Regions from separate parts of the Streptomyces sp. NPDC024698 genome, predicted to be linked through region 2. Evidence: riboswitches for the same ligand, from Rfam matches in the RefSeq annotation. Region 2 holds a riboswitch; each other region holds the start of a gene.

Region 1 (3,198 bases), on a different contig from region 2:
CGCGGGCCTGGTCTCGCTGGCCCATGGCACCAACGACGCGCAGAAGACGATGGGCATCATCACCCTGGCCCTGGTCGCCGGTGGCGCCGTCGCTCCCGACTCCGACCCGCCGGTCTGGGTCATCCTCTCCGCCGGTCTCGCGATCGCGCTCGGCACCTACCTGGGCGGCTGGCGCATCATCCGCACGATGGGCAAGGGCCTGACCGACCTCCAGCCGCAGCAGGGCTTCGCCGCCCAGACCAGCGCGGCCACGGTCATCCTGGCCTCGTCGCACATCGGCTTCTCCCTCTCCACCACGCACTCGGTCTCCGGTTCCGTGATGGGCGCGGGCCTCGGCCGCAAGGGCGGTGTGGTCCGCTGGTCCACCGCCACCCGCATGGTCGTCGCCTGGGTCCTCACCCTGCCCGCCGCCGCCCTGGTCGGCGCCGGCGCCGAATGGGTGACCGGTTTCGGCGCCTGGGGCACCGCGCTCGTGGCCGCCTTCCTGGTGGGTTCCAGCTTCGCGATCTGGCGCCGCTCGCGCCGCGAGGTGATCGACCACAGCAACGTGAACGACACCGAGGAGCCCGCCGGAGTGGTGACGCAGGCCATCGCCGCGGTCACCCCGCCCCCGGCCGGTTCCGTGGCCGAAGGCCTCACGGCCACCATCCCGGCTCCGGCGGAGCCCACGGCGAACCCGTCGGCTCCGTCCCGAGTGGCCTGAGACCAAAGGAAGCAACAGCATGAACATCGACTGGTCAGCCCTCGGGTCCGTCTTCGGGGTCAGCCTCGGAGTGACCGTGGCCCTCGTCGCCCTCTTCACCCTCGGCGTCGCCGGCCTCGCCAAGAAGGAGTCGGCCCAGGGCGGTTCCGCGGTCGCGGCGGCCACCGGCGCCTACGTCTGCTTCGCGGCCTGCGCCGCCGCGGTGGCGTACGGCATCTCACTGATCATCACCAAGTAGCCCGGCACCGGGGCCCGGTCACGACGAGTAGGTCCCGGCGGCCCGGAGCGGGCTGCGCCGAGCGGTACATACGCGTGGGGTGCGGGACGGATCACCGTCCCGCACCCCACGCGTATGTGGGCCTTCGCACACTGTCCCTCCGCAGGTCAACAGCCAGTTGACGGCCGTTCGCACCCCGTGGTGGACTGCCGGAGCCAAGTACGGCGGCATGAGAGGAAGCCGGTGCGAATCCGGCGCGGTCCCGCCACTGTCATCGGGGAAGAAACTCCCCGGGAGCCAGGAACTCTCACCGCCGGTCTCGTCGAACCAGGGCGTGGACACCCTGAGTGAGGACATATCGCCATGCGCGGCTGCCCGTTGCCCGTTTCGCTGAGTACGAGGGTTCCGCTCCACCCCACGGCCGGCTGACCCCGTGCGTGCCGATCGCGTCTTCGCGTACGGCGCCGCCGCCGGCCTTCTCGGTGACCTGCTGCTCGGCGATCCCGGCCGGGGGCATCCGGTCGCCGCGTTCGGGCACGCCGCGGCCGCCGTGGAGCGGATGCTGTGGCGGGACCACCGCGGGTGGGGCGCCCTGCACACCGCCGTCTGCGTGGGCGGCGCCACCGGACTGGCCGCGCTCGCGAGCCGTACCGTACGCCGCTCCCGTACCGCCTCGATCGCCCTGACCGCCGCCGCCACCTGGGCCGTCGTCGGAGGGACCTCGCTCGGCCGCGAGGCGCGCGGGATCGGCGGCGCGCTCGCGGCCGGTGACCTCGACGCGGCCCGGGAGCGGCTGCCGCATCTGTGCGGTCGCGATCCGCAGGCCCTGGACGCCGACGGCGTCGCGCGCGCCGTCGTCGAGTCCGTGGCCGAGAACACCTCCGACGCCGTCGTCGGCGCCCTGGTCTGGGGCGCCGTCGCCGGTGTGCCCGGACTCGTCGCCTTCCGCGCCGTGAACACCCTCGACGCCATGGTCGGACACAAGTCGCCCCGCCACCGGCGCTACGGCTGGGCCTCGGCCCGGCTCGACGACGTCGCCGGCTGGCCGGGGGCCCGGCTGACCGCCGTCCTCGCGGCCGTGGCCGGATCCGACCCGCGCGGTGCCGTACGCGCCTGGCGCGCGGACGCCCGCCGGCATCCGAGCCCCAACGCCGGTCCCGTGGAGGCCTCGTTCGCGGGCGCGCTCGGGGTACGGCTCGGCGGCACCCTCGCGTACGGCGGACGGGTCGAGCACCGGCCCGTGCTCAACGGCACGGGGCGGGCCGTCCAGGTCCACGACATCGAACGGGCCGTACGGCTCTCCCGGCGGGTCGGCTGGCTCGCGCTCGGGGTGAGCGCCGCGGCCCGGATCCTGCTCACCGGAGCCGGACGGGACCCGGTTCCGGTTCCGGTTCCGGTTCCGTCCACCAGGAAGGGGCGCACCGCATGAGCGGCGGGCTGCTGATCGCCGGGACCACCTCCGATGCGGGCAAGAGCGTCGTGACCGCCGGGATCTGCCGGTGGCTGGTGCGCCAGGGCGTCAAGGTCGCGCCCTTCAAGGCGCAGAACATGTCGCTGAACTCGTTCGTGACCCGCGAGGGCGCCGAGATCGGGCGGGCGCAGGCCATGCAGGCGCAGGCCGCCCGGGTGGAGCCGACCGCGCTGATGAATCCCGTGCTGCTCAAGCCGGGCGGCGACCGCACCAGCCAGGTCGTCCTGATGGGCAGGCCGGTGGGCGAGATGAGCGCGCGCGGGTTCTTCGGGACGGCCGGGTCCATGACGGACCCCTCGTCGGGCACCGCCCCGACCGGGGACCGGCTGAGCGGGGGGCACCGGGAGGCACTCCTCGCGACCGTCCTCGACTGTCTGGAGCAGTTGCGGGGCACGTATGACGCGGTGATCTGCGAGGGGGCCGGCAGTCCGGCCGAGATCAATCTGCGGCGTACCGACATCGTGAACATGGGGGTGGCGCGCAACGCGGGGCTTCCGGTGCTCGTCGTCGGCGACATCGACCGGGGCGGGGTGTTCGCCTCGTTCTTCGGGACGGTCGCGCTGCTGTCCCCCGAGGACCAGGCGCTCGTCGCCGGGTTCCTCGTCAACAAGTTCCGCGGTGACGTCAGCCTGCTGGAGCCCGGCCTCGACATGCTGCACGGCCTGACCGGGCGGCGCACCTACGGGGTGCTGCCCTTCCGGCACGGACTCGGCATCGACGAGGAGGACGGGCTGCGGGTCTCGCTGCGCGGGGCCGTCCGCGAGTCCGTCGTCTCCTCCCCCGTCGGCGCGGACGTCCTGCGGGTCG
Region 2 (3,198 bases):
GGTGGCCGTCGGCGCGATGGCCAGCAGCAGCGAGTTGCGCATGCCGACCGAGGCGATCCGCTCGCGCAGGGCGGTCCAGCGCTCCGGCCAGTTCAGCTCCACGTCGAAGTGGTCCGGGTGCAGCACGCCACGAGCGGTCCGGGTCTTCTCCCAGGCCGGGAGCGGTCCGTTGCGCTCGGCGAGGTCCGCGGAGGCCTCGTAGGAGGCGAGCATGATCCGCTCGGCGATCCGGGTCGACAGGGCGCGGGCCTCGGGCGAGTCGAAGGGGATCCGCAGCTTGAAGAAGACGTCCTGGAGGCCCATCGCGCCCAGGCCGACCGGACGCCACTTGGCGTTGGAGCGGCCCGCCTGCTCGGTCGGGTAGAAGTTGATGTCCACCACGCGGTCGAGGAAGGTGACCGCGGTGCGCACGGTCTCGTCGAGCCGCTCCCAGTCGATGTCACCGCCGGTCACGAACGCGCCGAGGTTGACCGAGCCCAGGTTGCAGACCGCCGTCTCGCCGTCGTCCGTGACCTCCAGGATCTCGGTGCACAGGTTCGAGGAGTGGACGGTGTGGCCCGGCTCCGCCGTCTGGTTGGCGGTCCGGTTGGCGGCGTCCTTGAAGGTCATCCAGCCGTTGCCGGTCTGCGCGAGGGTGCGCATCATGCGGCCGTACAGGTCGCGGGCCGGGATGGTCTTCCTGGCGAGGCCCGCCTCCTCGGCCTTGCGGTAGGCCGCGTCGAACGCGTCGCCCCACAGGTCGACCAGTTCCGGCACGTCGGCGGGGGAGAACAGCGACCAGACGCCGTCCTCGTTCACCCGGCGCATGAACTCGTCCGGGATCCAGTGCGCGAGGTTCAGGTTGTGCGTACGCCGGGCGTCCTCACCGGTGTTGTCGCGCAGCTCAAGGAACTCCTCGATGTCGGAGTGCCAGGTCTCCAGGTAGACCGCGGCCGCGCCCTTGCGCCGGCCGCCCTGGTTCACCGCGGCCACCGAGGCGTCGAGGGTCTTGAGGAACGGGACGATGCCGTTGGAGTGCCCGTTGGTGCCGCGGATCAGCGAACCGCGGCTGCGGATACGGGAGTACGACAGGCCGATGCCGCCCGCGTGCTTCGACAGGCGGGCCACCTGGTGGTAGCGGTCGTAGATGGAGTCCAGCTCGTCCAGCGGGGAGTCGAGGAGGTAGCAGGACGACATCTGGGGGTGCCGCGTACCGGAGTTGAAGAGCGTGGGGGAGGAGGGCAGGTAGTCCAGGCGGCTCATGAGCCGGTAGAGCGCCGCGACCTCGTCCAGGGAACGGACGGTGTCGTCCTCCGCGAGACCGGAGGCCACCCGCAGCATGAAGTGCTGGGGCGTCTCGACGACCTTGCGGGTGATCGGGTGCCGGAGCAGATAGCGGGAGTGCAGCGTGCGCAGCCCGAAGTAGCCGAAGCGGTCGTCGCCCTCGGCGTCGGTCAGCGCGTCCAGGCGGTCCGTGTGCAGCCGCACGAACGCGGCCGTGCGGTCGGCGATCAGGCCCTCGCGGTGGCCGACGGCGACCGACTCGGAGAAGGTCGTGACGCCCTGGGAGGCGGCCTCCGCGGCGATGGTGACCGCGAGCAGGCGGGCGGCGAGCCGCGAGTAGGCGGGGTCCTCGGAGATGAGGCCCGCGGCCGCCTCGGTGGCCAGTTCGCGCAGCTCGGCCTCGTCGGCACGGGCGGACCGGCCGCGCAGCGCCGCGGCGGCGACCCGGCCGGGGTCGGCGTCGGGGAGGTCGGCGGTCAGATCCGTCAGGGTCCGCAGCAGCACGGTTCCGGGACCGTCGGTCTCCACCGGGGCCTGCTGCGCGGTCACTGAAGCCGGATCGGCTGGCGCGATGGTCACGTGTGGCTCTCCTCGCTCGGCACGGGGCCTCACGAGCGGGGACGGGGCACACGGGAGCGCTTTCGGGCACAGCGCACCGCGTCCACCGGCCCATTCCGCGAGGCCCGGACGTCATCGGCACCCGGGCCGGACGGCCGGGGCGCGCTGTCGGCAGGTCCTCGGACTGACGCGAGTACGGGCACACGCAGACGCGAACACGCACAAGTACACCGTTGCGGGACAGTTCCGGATTCGCACCGGATTCCCCTGCGGCGACAGCGACCATGAGCATACATCTTGTGCCGGGCTTCGGGACTGCCCCCACATGTTGTGTCGGCTGTGTGTCCAAGGGCGCTACGGAGCGTGCCGGAACGCCAACGCGTGGGTGAGCGGCGGGACGTCGCCGAGCTCCGGAAGGGGCCGATGTCCGTGCGGGCCGGTGTGCCCGCCCGGCACGGCGGCGGGCCGCCGGATGCCCTCCGGCGGCCCGCCGCTCGCGCCTGTTCCGAGGCCGGCCCCAGGGGCCCTAGTGGCTCGCGTCGGCCGTGGCCGGCGGGAGCTCCGTCTCGACGCCGGGGTCGCCCGCGTCGGCCGTGTAGTCCCCGGGCGAGGTCTCGTCGACGCCGTCGGGGGCCTTGAACGTCCTGAGGGCGAAGGTGAGGACCACGGCCACGGCAGCGTTCAGGACGAACGCCGTCAGGCCGATGTAACCGATCTCCCCGATGCCGGGGATGTCCTTCGAGCTGCCGCCGAAGTGCTTCTGGGTCGGGGAGGCCACCCCGTAGGCGGCGATCGTGCCGTAGAGCATGCCGACCGCCCAGCCGCCCAGCAGCGCCCAGCGGTGGAACCAGCGGGTGAAGAGGCCGCCGACCAGCGAGGGGAAGGTCTGGAGGATCCAGATGCCGCCCAGCAGCTGGAAGTTGATCGCGACGGTCTTGTCCATCGTCAGGACGAAGACCAGGGCGCCCACCTTCACCAGGAGCGAGACCAGCTTGGAGACCCTGGTCTCCTGCCGTGGGGTCGCGGCCGGGTTGATGAAGTCCTTGTAGATGTTGCGGGTGAAAAGGTTCGCGGCCGCGATCGACATGATGGCCGCCGGGACGAGCGCCCCGATGCCGATGGCGGCGAACGCGACGCCCGCGAACCAGTCGGGGAACATGTTCTCGAAGAGCTGGGGGATGGCCAGTTGGCCGTTGGTGACCTTCACCCCGGCGGCGATCGCCATGAACCCGAGCAGGGCGAGCAGGCCCAGCATCAGCGAGTACAGCGGCAGGATCGTGGTGTTGCGGCGGATGACCTCCCGGCTGCGTCCGGACAGCGTCGCGGTGACGGAGTGCGGATACATGAACAGCGCCAGTGCCGAGCCGAGCGCCAGGG
Region 3 (3,198 bases), on a different contig from region 2:
TGGGCCAGACCCACGTCGCCCCCTCCACCGCGTCCTCGGACCACCACCACGGGGAGTCCGAGACGGCCATCCATGTCGTGAGCGGACACCCCGAGTTCGTGTTCGTCGACGACTCGGGGGACCGGCCCGAGGAAGTGCGCCTGCGCACCTCGCCCGGTGACTACATCTTCGTGCCGCCGTTCGTTCCGCACCGCGAGGAGAATCCCGATCCCGAGGAGGAGGCCGTCGTCGTCATCGCCCGCAGCACCCAGGAGGCGATCGTGGTCAACCTGCCGCGGCTGTACGCGCTGGGGTCGGGCGAGGACGCCTGACGGGACGGGCCCGGTCACCCGGTGGGTACGGTAGCGGGAAGACCGCCGTGACCGGCGGATCGAACGGACCGTGGAAGGAACCACCGAGATCATGAGCGTCATCGTGGCCGGCCGCCCGGCGGAGGCGTCCGAGTGAACGGCACCGAGGCGCCAGGCGCCGGGGAATCCGTCCTGCTCCGCACCGAGGGACGGGCGGCCCGCATCACCCTCAACCGGCCCGGAGCGCTGAACGCCCTGAACCACGCAATGGTGCGCCGGATCGACCGGGCCCTGACCGCCTGGGAGCACGACCCCGCCGTCGACACCGTCGACACCGTCGTCATCACCGGAGCCGGAGAACGCGGACTGTGCGCGGGCGGCGACATCCGCGTCGTCCACGACGACGCGCGCTACGGTGACGGCACCGCCTCCGCCGCGTTCTGGCGGGACGAGTACCACCTCAACGCCCGGATCGCCCGCTACCCCAAGCCGTACGTGGCGGTCATGGACGGCATCGTCATGGGCGGCGGCGTCGGGATCTCCGCCCACGGCAGCGTCCGCATCGTCACCGAACGCTCGCGCGTCGCCATGCCCGAGACCGGCATCGGATTCGTCCCCGACGTCGGCGGCACGCGTCTGCTCGGCCTCGCCCCGGGCGAACTCGGCACCCACCTCGCCCTGACCGGCTCCTCGATCGGCGCCGGGGACGCGCTCCTGTGCGGACTCGCCGACCACTACGTGCCGTCCGCCTCGCTCCCACGGCTGGTGTCCGACCTCGCGGACCGGCCCGTGGCGGAGGTACTGGCGGCCCACACACGGCCCGCGCCCTCGGCGGACCTCGCGCCGCGGCGCGAGTGGATCGACGCCTGCTACGGCGCCGACACGGTCGAGGAGATCATCGGGCGACTGTTCGCGGCCGGAGACCCGGACGCCAAGGAGACGGCGGAGATCCTGCTCGGCAAGTCGCCCACCGCCCTGAAGGTCACCTTGGCCGCGCTGCGCCGGGCCCGGGAGCTCCGATCCCTGGAGGCTGTTCTCGACCAGGAGTACCGGGTGTCCTGCGCGGCCCTGTCCGCCCCCGACCTGGTGGAGGGCGTCCGCGCCCAGATCATCGACAAGGACCGCCGGCCGCGCTGGTCCCCGGCCACGCTCGACGAGGTCACCGATGCCGACGTCGAGCGCTTCTTCGCCCCGCTCGGCGAGCGTGAACTCGGGCTGTCCGACGGCGGCTTCTGACGGTCGGCGGGGACCTGCCACCTGGGACGAGAGGAAGATCACCCCGGTAGGCGCGGTCTTGGCCAGCCACGCGGCACGCGGTACGGTCGGTCCGATATCGATGACGTCAAGACGGAAGCCGGTGGAAATCCGGCACGGTCGCGCCACTGTGAGCGAGACGCCCAGCCACGGCGGGTGTCGCGTGAGTCAGACCCGTAGACGACATCCTGTGCACCACCGAGATGGGACGCGAACTCCCGAGGAGGTCCTGCCATGGCGCAGACCGTCGCTCCGCCGACAGCCACCACCCCCGCTCTCCCCGCCAAGCTGCCGATCGGTGCGATCGTCCCCTGGGCGGTCTTCTTCGGCATCCTGATGCTGGTCCTGCTCTACTTCGTCGGCGCCGAACAGGGCGCCACCTCCGTCGTCTCGGGCGAGGACGTCCACGAGTGGGTGCACGACGCCCGCCACCTCCTCGGCTTCCCCTGCCACTGACGCGAGGGAGAGCACCGATCATGAACTCCGCAACCGTAAGAAACCTCCTCGTACGCGGCATGCTCGCCGGCCTCGTCGCCGGTGTACTGGCCCTGGTCGTCGCCTACTTGCTCGGTGAACCGACCGTCGACAGCGCCATCGGCTTCGAGGAGGCCCACTCCCACGCACACGGGCACGAGGTCGAACTCGTCTCCCGCAGCCTCCAGTCCACCGCGGGCCTCGCCACCGGCGTCCTCGTCTACGGCGTCTCCTTCGGCGGCATCGCAGCGCTCGCCTACTGCTTCGCCCTCGGCCGCGTGGGCCGCTTCGGCCCGCGCGCGACCGCGCTCCTGCTGTCCGGGACCGCGCTCCTGGCCGTGTACGTCGTGCCGTTCCTGAAGTACCCGGCCAACCCGCCGTCGGTCGGCGACCCCGACACCATCGGCAAGCGGACCGCCCTGTACTTCCTGATGATGGTCCTCAGCGTGCTCCTCGCGGTGAGTGCCACCCTGCTCGGCAAGCGCCTCGCGCCGAGCCTCGGCACCTGGTACGCCACCGTCATCGCGATCGCCGCCTTTGCCGTCGTCATCGCCTTGGCCTACGGGTTCCTGCCCGTCATCAACGAGGTGCCCAAGGACTTCCCGGCCACCCTGCTCTGGCGGTTCAGACTCTCCGCCCTCGCCATCCAGACCGTCCTGTGGACCGGATTCGGCCTGGTCTTCGGCGAGTTGGCCGAACGCATGCTCAACCCCAAGCCCGCGACCGTCGCCTCCGGGCGAACGGTTCCGAGCGCGAGCTGAGCCGCCCGGAACGCAGGAGAGCCCCTCGGAACCATCCGAGGGGCTCTCCTCGCGTCAGGGCCGCGGGGACCTGCCCGAGGCCGGACTCACCGACGGCCGGCTTCCTGTCGGACCGCCTCCGCCTCCGGGCCGGGCTCGATGTCGCGGCGTTCCCGGATGTGCGCGTAGGCCATGAGGCCGAACAGGACAACGAGCAGCACGGTCCCAGGCCCTGTGGGCCCCAGCCGAGTGATGTGGCGCCGCCCGGCAGGTACGTGGCACTGGCGTCGCGGTTCATGAAGTCGGACATGGTGGTGCCGGCCATGCTGGTCGACAGGATCACGGTCCAGTAGAAGAACGGGTTGTACCGGCGGGACCTGAGCTGGACGGCCAGCGTCACGACGAAGAGCAGGAACAGGATGATCGTGGTCACGAAGTAG
Region 4 (3,198 bases), on a different contig from region 2:
TCGGCGACGTTCCCGTGCGCTGGTCCCGGACACTGCCGTCCGCCCCGTCCACCGTGACCGTGGTCAAGGACGCGGCGGACAGGTACTTCGCGAGCTTCATCGTGGAGACGGACGCCTGCGCAGTACTGCCCGGGACGGCACCGGAGATCGGCATTGACCTCGGCCTGGGGCACTTCGCCGTCCTGTCCGACGGCCAAAAGATCGACAGCCCCCGCTTCCTGCGCCGGGCCGAGAAGCGCCTGAAGAAGTTGCAGCGGGACCTTTCCCGCAAACAGAAGGGCTCCAACAACCGGGGCAAGGCCCGGCTGAAGGTCGCCCACGCTCACGCACGGGTCACCGACGCACGCCACGAGTTCCACCACCAGCTCTCCACCCGGCTGATCCGCGAGAACCAAGCGATCGCCGTCGAGGGCCTGTGTGTCAAAGGACTCGCTCGCACGCGTCTGGCCAAGTCCGTCCACGACGCCGGATGGTCCGCGTTCGTGGCCATGCTGGAATACAAAGCCGCCCGGTACGGACGCACCCTCGTGAAGATCGGCCGGTTCGAACCGACCTCCCAGGTGTGCTCCGCATGTGACGTCAAGGACGGCCCCAAACCGCTGAACATCCGGGAGTGGACGTGCTCGGCGTGCGGGACCGTCCTCGACCGAGACGTCAACGCGGCGGTCAACGTCGCCAAGGCCGCCGGACTGGCGGCATCAGCCTGTGGAGCGCAGGTAAGACCGGCACCCCTGCCGGCACAGCGCAGCGAAACAGGAACCCACCAGAAGCTGCCCACCGCGTCACCGCAGCAGGAGCAGATTGGAATCCCGGGCCCTTAAGCCCGGGAGGATGTCAATGGCCGTCGCTTCCCGCGCGGGGGCGCGGCTGGGTCCTGTACGTCGGACCCAGTGCGTATGACGGCGGTCGTTCCCGCTCACCGCTGCGGGGCAGTCCCGGATTCCCACCGGGTTCCCTCTTGCGACGCATCCCGCCTGGCGGACGGGGCGAACCAGCTGCATCGGCCAGCCTACGGGTTCGTCGCGGGCGAGGGGCGCAGAACGTCCGTCATCCGGGCGGCGAAAGCGACTTGATAGCCTCGGCGAGCCAGTCGAACCACATCCGTGGTCAGGGAATCCGGTGCGAATCCGGAGCTGACGCGCAGCGGTGAGGGGGACGGGCGGGGCACAGCGCCACTGGGAGACCGGGAAGGCGCCCCGTCCGGACGAACCCGAGTCCGAAGACCTGCTGGCACCTCCGGCCCCCGGAGGACCTGTAGGCCAGGCTCCGCGTACGAGCCCCGACCCCTGAGGCATGCCCGTGCTCCGTACCCCTGTTCCCGTCGATGTCCCCGCTCCGCTCCGAACCCCGGCTCGCGTCCGGGCGTCCGCCGTGCCACGCACCGCCGCCGACGCCCGCCCGCACGAAGACGCGAAGCCGGAGGAGGACGCCGCGACCGGCGGCGACCAGGTGACGCCCGGCAACCGCGGCCACGCGGAGCAGCACGTCTTTGCCGAACCCGCCCCGTGCCGTGTCGTCGTCTGCCGGGACTGCTGCTGCGGAACCCCGAAGGTCACCGGCGTGGATCACGACCGGCAGCTCGCGCGGCTGTCCGAAGAGGTTCCCGTACGGGTCTCGGACTGCCTCGATGTGTGCGAACACGCCAACGTGATCGTCGTCCAGCCGTCCGCGGCCGCACGGGCCGCCGGAGCCCGCCCCGTCTGGCTCGGTCTCGTCAACGACGCCGAGGCCACCGCGGACATCGCCGCCTGGGTACGGGCAGGCGGCCCCGGAGTCGCCCCCTGCCCCGACATTCTCGACCTCTACGTGTTCACCCCGCCCCGGAGGACGCGATGAGCTTTTCGAGGGTGGTCCTCGGCGCGAGTACGAGGCGGCAACGACCGCACAACGAGTGGGTGGCGGGCCTCAGTTCAGGCCCGGCTCGCCCCTAGCATCGGGACAGGGGGCCGTACGCGCACCCCGGGAAGGGGCCCGGCATGCGGTCGACCACTTCACGTCCGGGGTTCCGGCTCTCCGTCGGTGCCGTCGCGGTCGGTGCGGCCCTGGCCACGACCTCCGGGTGCTCCGTTCCCGTGGACGCCGTCGCCGGCCTGTCCGTGACCGCGGACGGCCATCTGCTCGGCGTCATGATGGTCTGCGGGCATCGGATCGACGGCGCGTCCCTGTTCGTGGACGACGCCGACGCGGACAAGTCGGTGACGGTCGGTTCATGGACCGCCCGGCACCCCCTCACACACGGCTTCGCCACCTGGCCCCTCGACGCCCCCGCCACCGGCTGGACCACGACCAAACCCCTCGGACCGCTCACCGCCAGGACCACGTACACGCTCTACGGGTGGACGAAGGACAACTCGTCGTCGTCCGGCGACATTTCCTTCACCTCGGGCGACCGGAGTCGGCTCAAGCCGGGCACGATCCTCTACGACACCGTGTCGGACAACGGCGACGAATCCACCACAGTCGCCTCCACGACGGAGTTCAAGGCCAAGGCATGTCGGGACATGTGACGGCACTCACCGAGCTCTGGAGGCCTCACCCAGTCGAACGCGCAGGGAGTGGGCCATTCGGTCCGCGTCGGCGGCCGATACGTGTTCCTGGCCGGGTCGCCGGAGCAGCTCGAAGACGCCCGGTCCGCGATGCTCGGGTCGCAGATCAGCCCCGCGCGGAACGATGTGGAAGTGCACGTGCGCGAAGCCTTCCGCTTCCGCGAACTGGATGACGTAGGTCTTGGCGCAGCCCGTCGTGCTCCGCAGCGCCCGGGAGAGCCGGACCTGCCACATCCCCAGGGTGGCCGCCTCGGCGTCCGTGAGTTCATGAACCGCGGTCACGTGGCGCCGGGGCAGCAGCACCAGCCAGCCGGGCAGGGCGGTGTTGAACGTGTGGGCCACGCGCCAGTGTTCGTCGGATGCCACGCGCTCACGCGGTGGAAGGTCGTCGAACTCCGCTTCCCTGCCACATGCGTAGCAGTCGGGCGTCGTCATGAAACGGGATCGTACAGCGGTCGCTCTCGCCTCGCCCTCAGGGCGCCGGGATAAGGTGCGGCCGTGGAACGGATCTTGGTGGTGGGTGTTACCGGTGCGGGCAAGTCCACGCTCGCGCGAGCGCTGAGCACCCGACTCGGCCTGCCCTACCACGAGATGGACGCGCTCTACTTCGACGGCCCCGACTGGTCCGTCAACGAAAAGCTGACGGACGAGG

What was found. A riboswitch is a leader RNA that binds a small molecule or an ion and turns the genes downstream of it on or off. The one in region 2 is predicted to bind cobalamin.
Region 1: it holds a riboswitch for cobalamin, as region 2 does, so the genes downstream of both, ACZ4AA_RS29050 (cobalamin biosynthesis protein) here and ACZ4AA_RS04905 (ribonucleoside-diphosphate reductase subunit alpha) in region 2, are expected to answer to the same signal.
Region 3: it holds a riboswitch for cobalamin, as region 2 does, so the genes downstream of both, ACZ4AA_RS22915 (CbtB domain-containing protein) here and ACZ4AA_RS04905 (ribonucleoside-diphosphate reductase subunit alpha) in region 2, are expected to answer to the same signal.
Region 4: it holds a riboswitch for cobalamin, as region 2 does, so the genes downstream of both, ACZ4AA_RS22245 ((2Fe-2S) ferredoxin domain-containing protein) here and ACZ4AA_RS04905 (ribonucleoside-diphosphate reductase subunit alpha) in region 2, are expected to answer to the same signal.

The regions. Positions count from the first base shown of each region.
Region 1 covers NZ_JBVHLK010000017.1:64,311-67,508, forward strand. The annotation lists gene ACZ4AA_RS29040 (inorganic phosphate transporter) at 1-703, shown strand, start outside; gene ACZ4AA_RS29045 (hypothetical protein) at 723-941, shown strand; cobalamin riboswitch at 1,106-1,246, shown strand; gene ACZ4AA_RS29050 (cobalamin biosynthesis protein) at 1,354-2,349, shown strand; gene ACZ4AA_RS29055 (cobyric acid synthase) at 2,346-3,198, shown strand, end outside.
Region 2 covers NZ_JBVHLK010000002.1:98,791-101,988, reverse strand. The annotation lists gene ACZ4AA_RS04905 (ribonucleoside-diphosphate reductase subunit alpha) at 1-1,842, opposite strand, end outside; cobalamin riboswitch at 1,975-2,123, opposite strand; gene mctP (monocarboxylate uptake permease MctP) at 2,348-3,198, opposite strand, start outside.
Region 3 covers NZ_JBVHLK010000010.1:57,257-60,454, forward strand. The annotation lists gene ACZ4AA_RS22905 (cupin domain-containing protein) at 1-311, shown strand, start outside; gene ACZ4AA_RS22910 (enoyl-CoA hydratase/isomerase family protein) at 444-1,526, shown strand; cobalamin riboswitch at 1,588-1,722, shown strand; gene ACZ4AA_RS22915 (CbtB domain-containing protein) at 1,779-2,000, shown strand; gene ACZ4AA_RS22920 (CbtA family protein) at 2,021-2,779, shown strand.
Region 4 covers NZ_JBVHLK010000009.1:194,548-197,745, reverse strand. The annotation lists gene ACZ4AA_RS22250 (RNA-guided endonuclease InsQ/TnpB family protein) at 1-821, shown strand, start outside; cobalamin riboswitch at 813-956, opposite strand; cobalamin riboswitch at 1,071-1,246, shown strand; gene ACZ4AA_RS22245 ((2Fe-2S) ferredoxin domain-containing protein) at 1,450-1,836, shown strand; gene ACZ4AA_RS22240 (hypothetical protein) at 1,977-2,507, shown strand; gene ACZ4AA_RS22235 (HIT family protein) at 2,514-2,981, opposite strand; gene ACZ4AA_RS22230 (P-loop NTPase family protein) at 3,045-3,198, shown strand, end outside.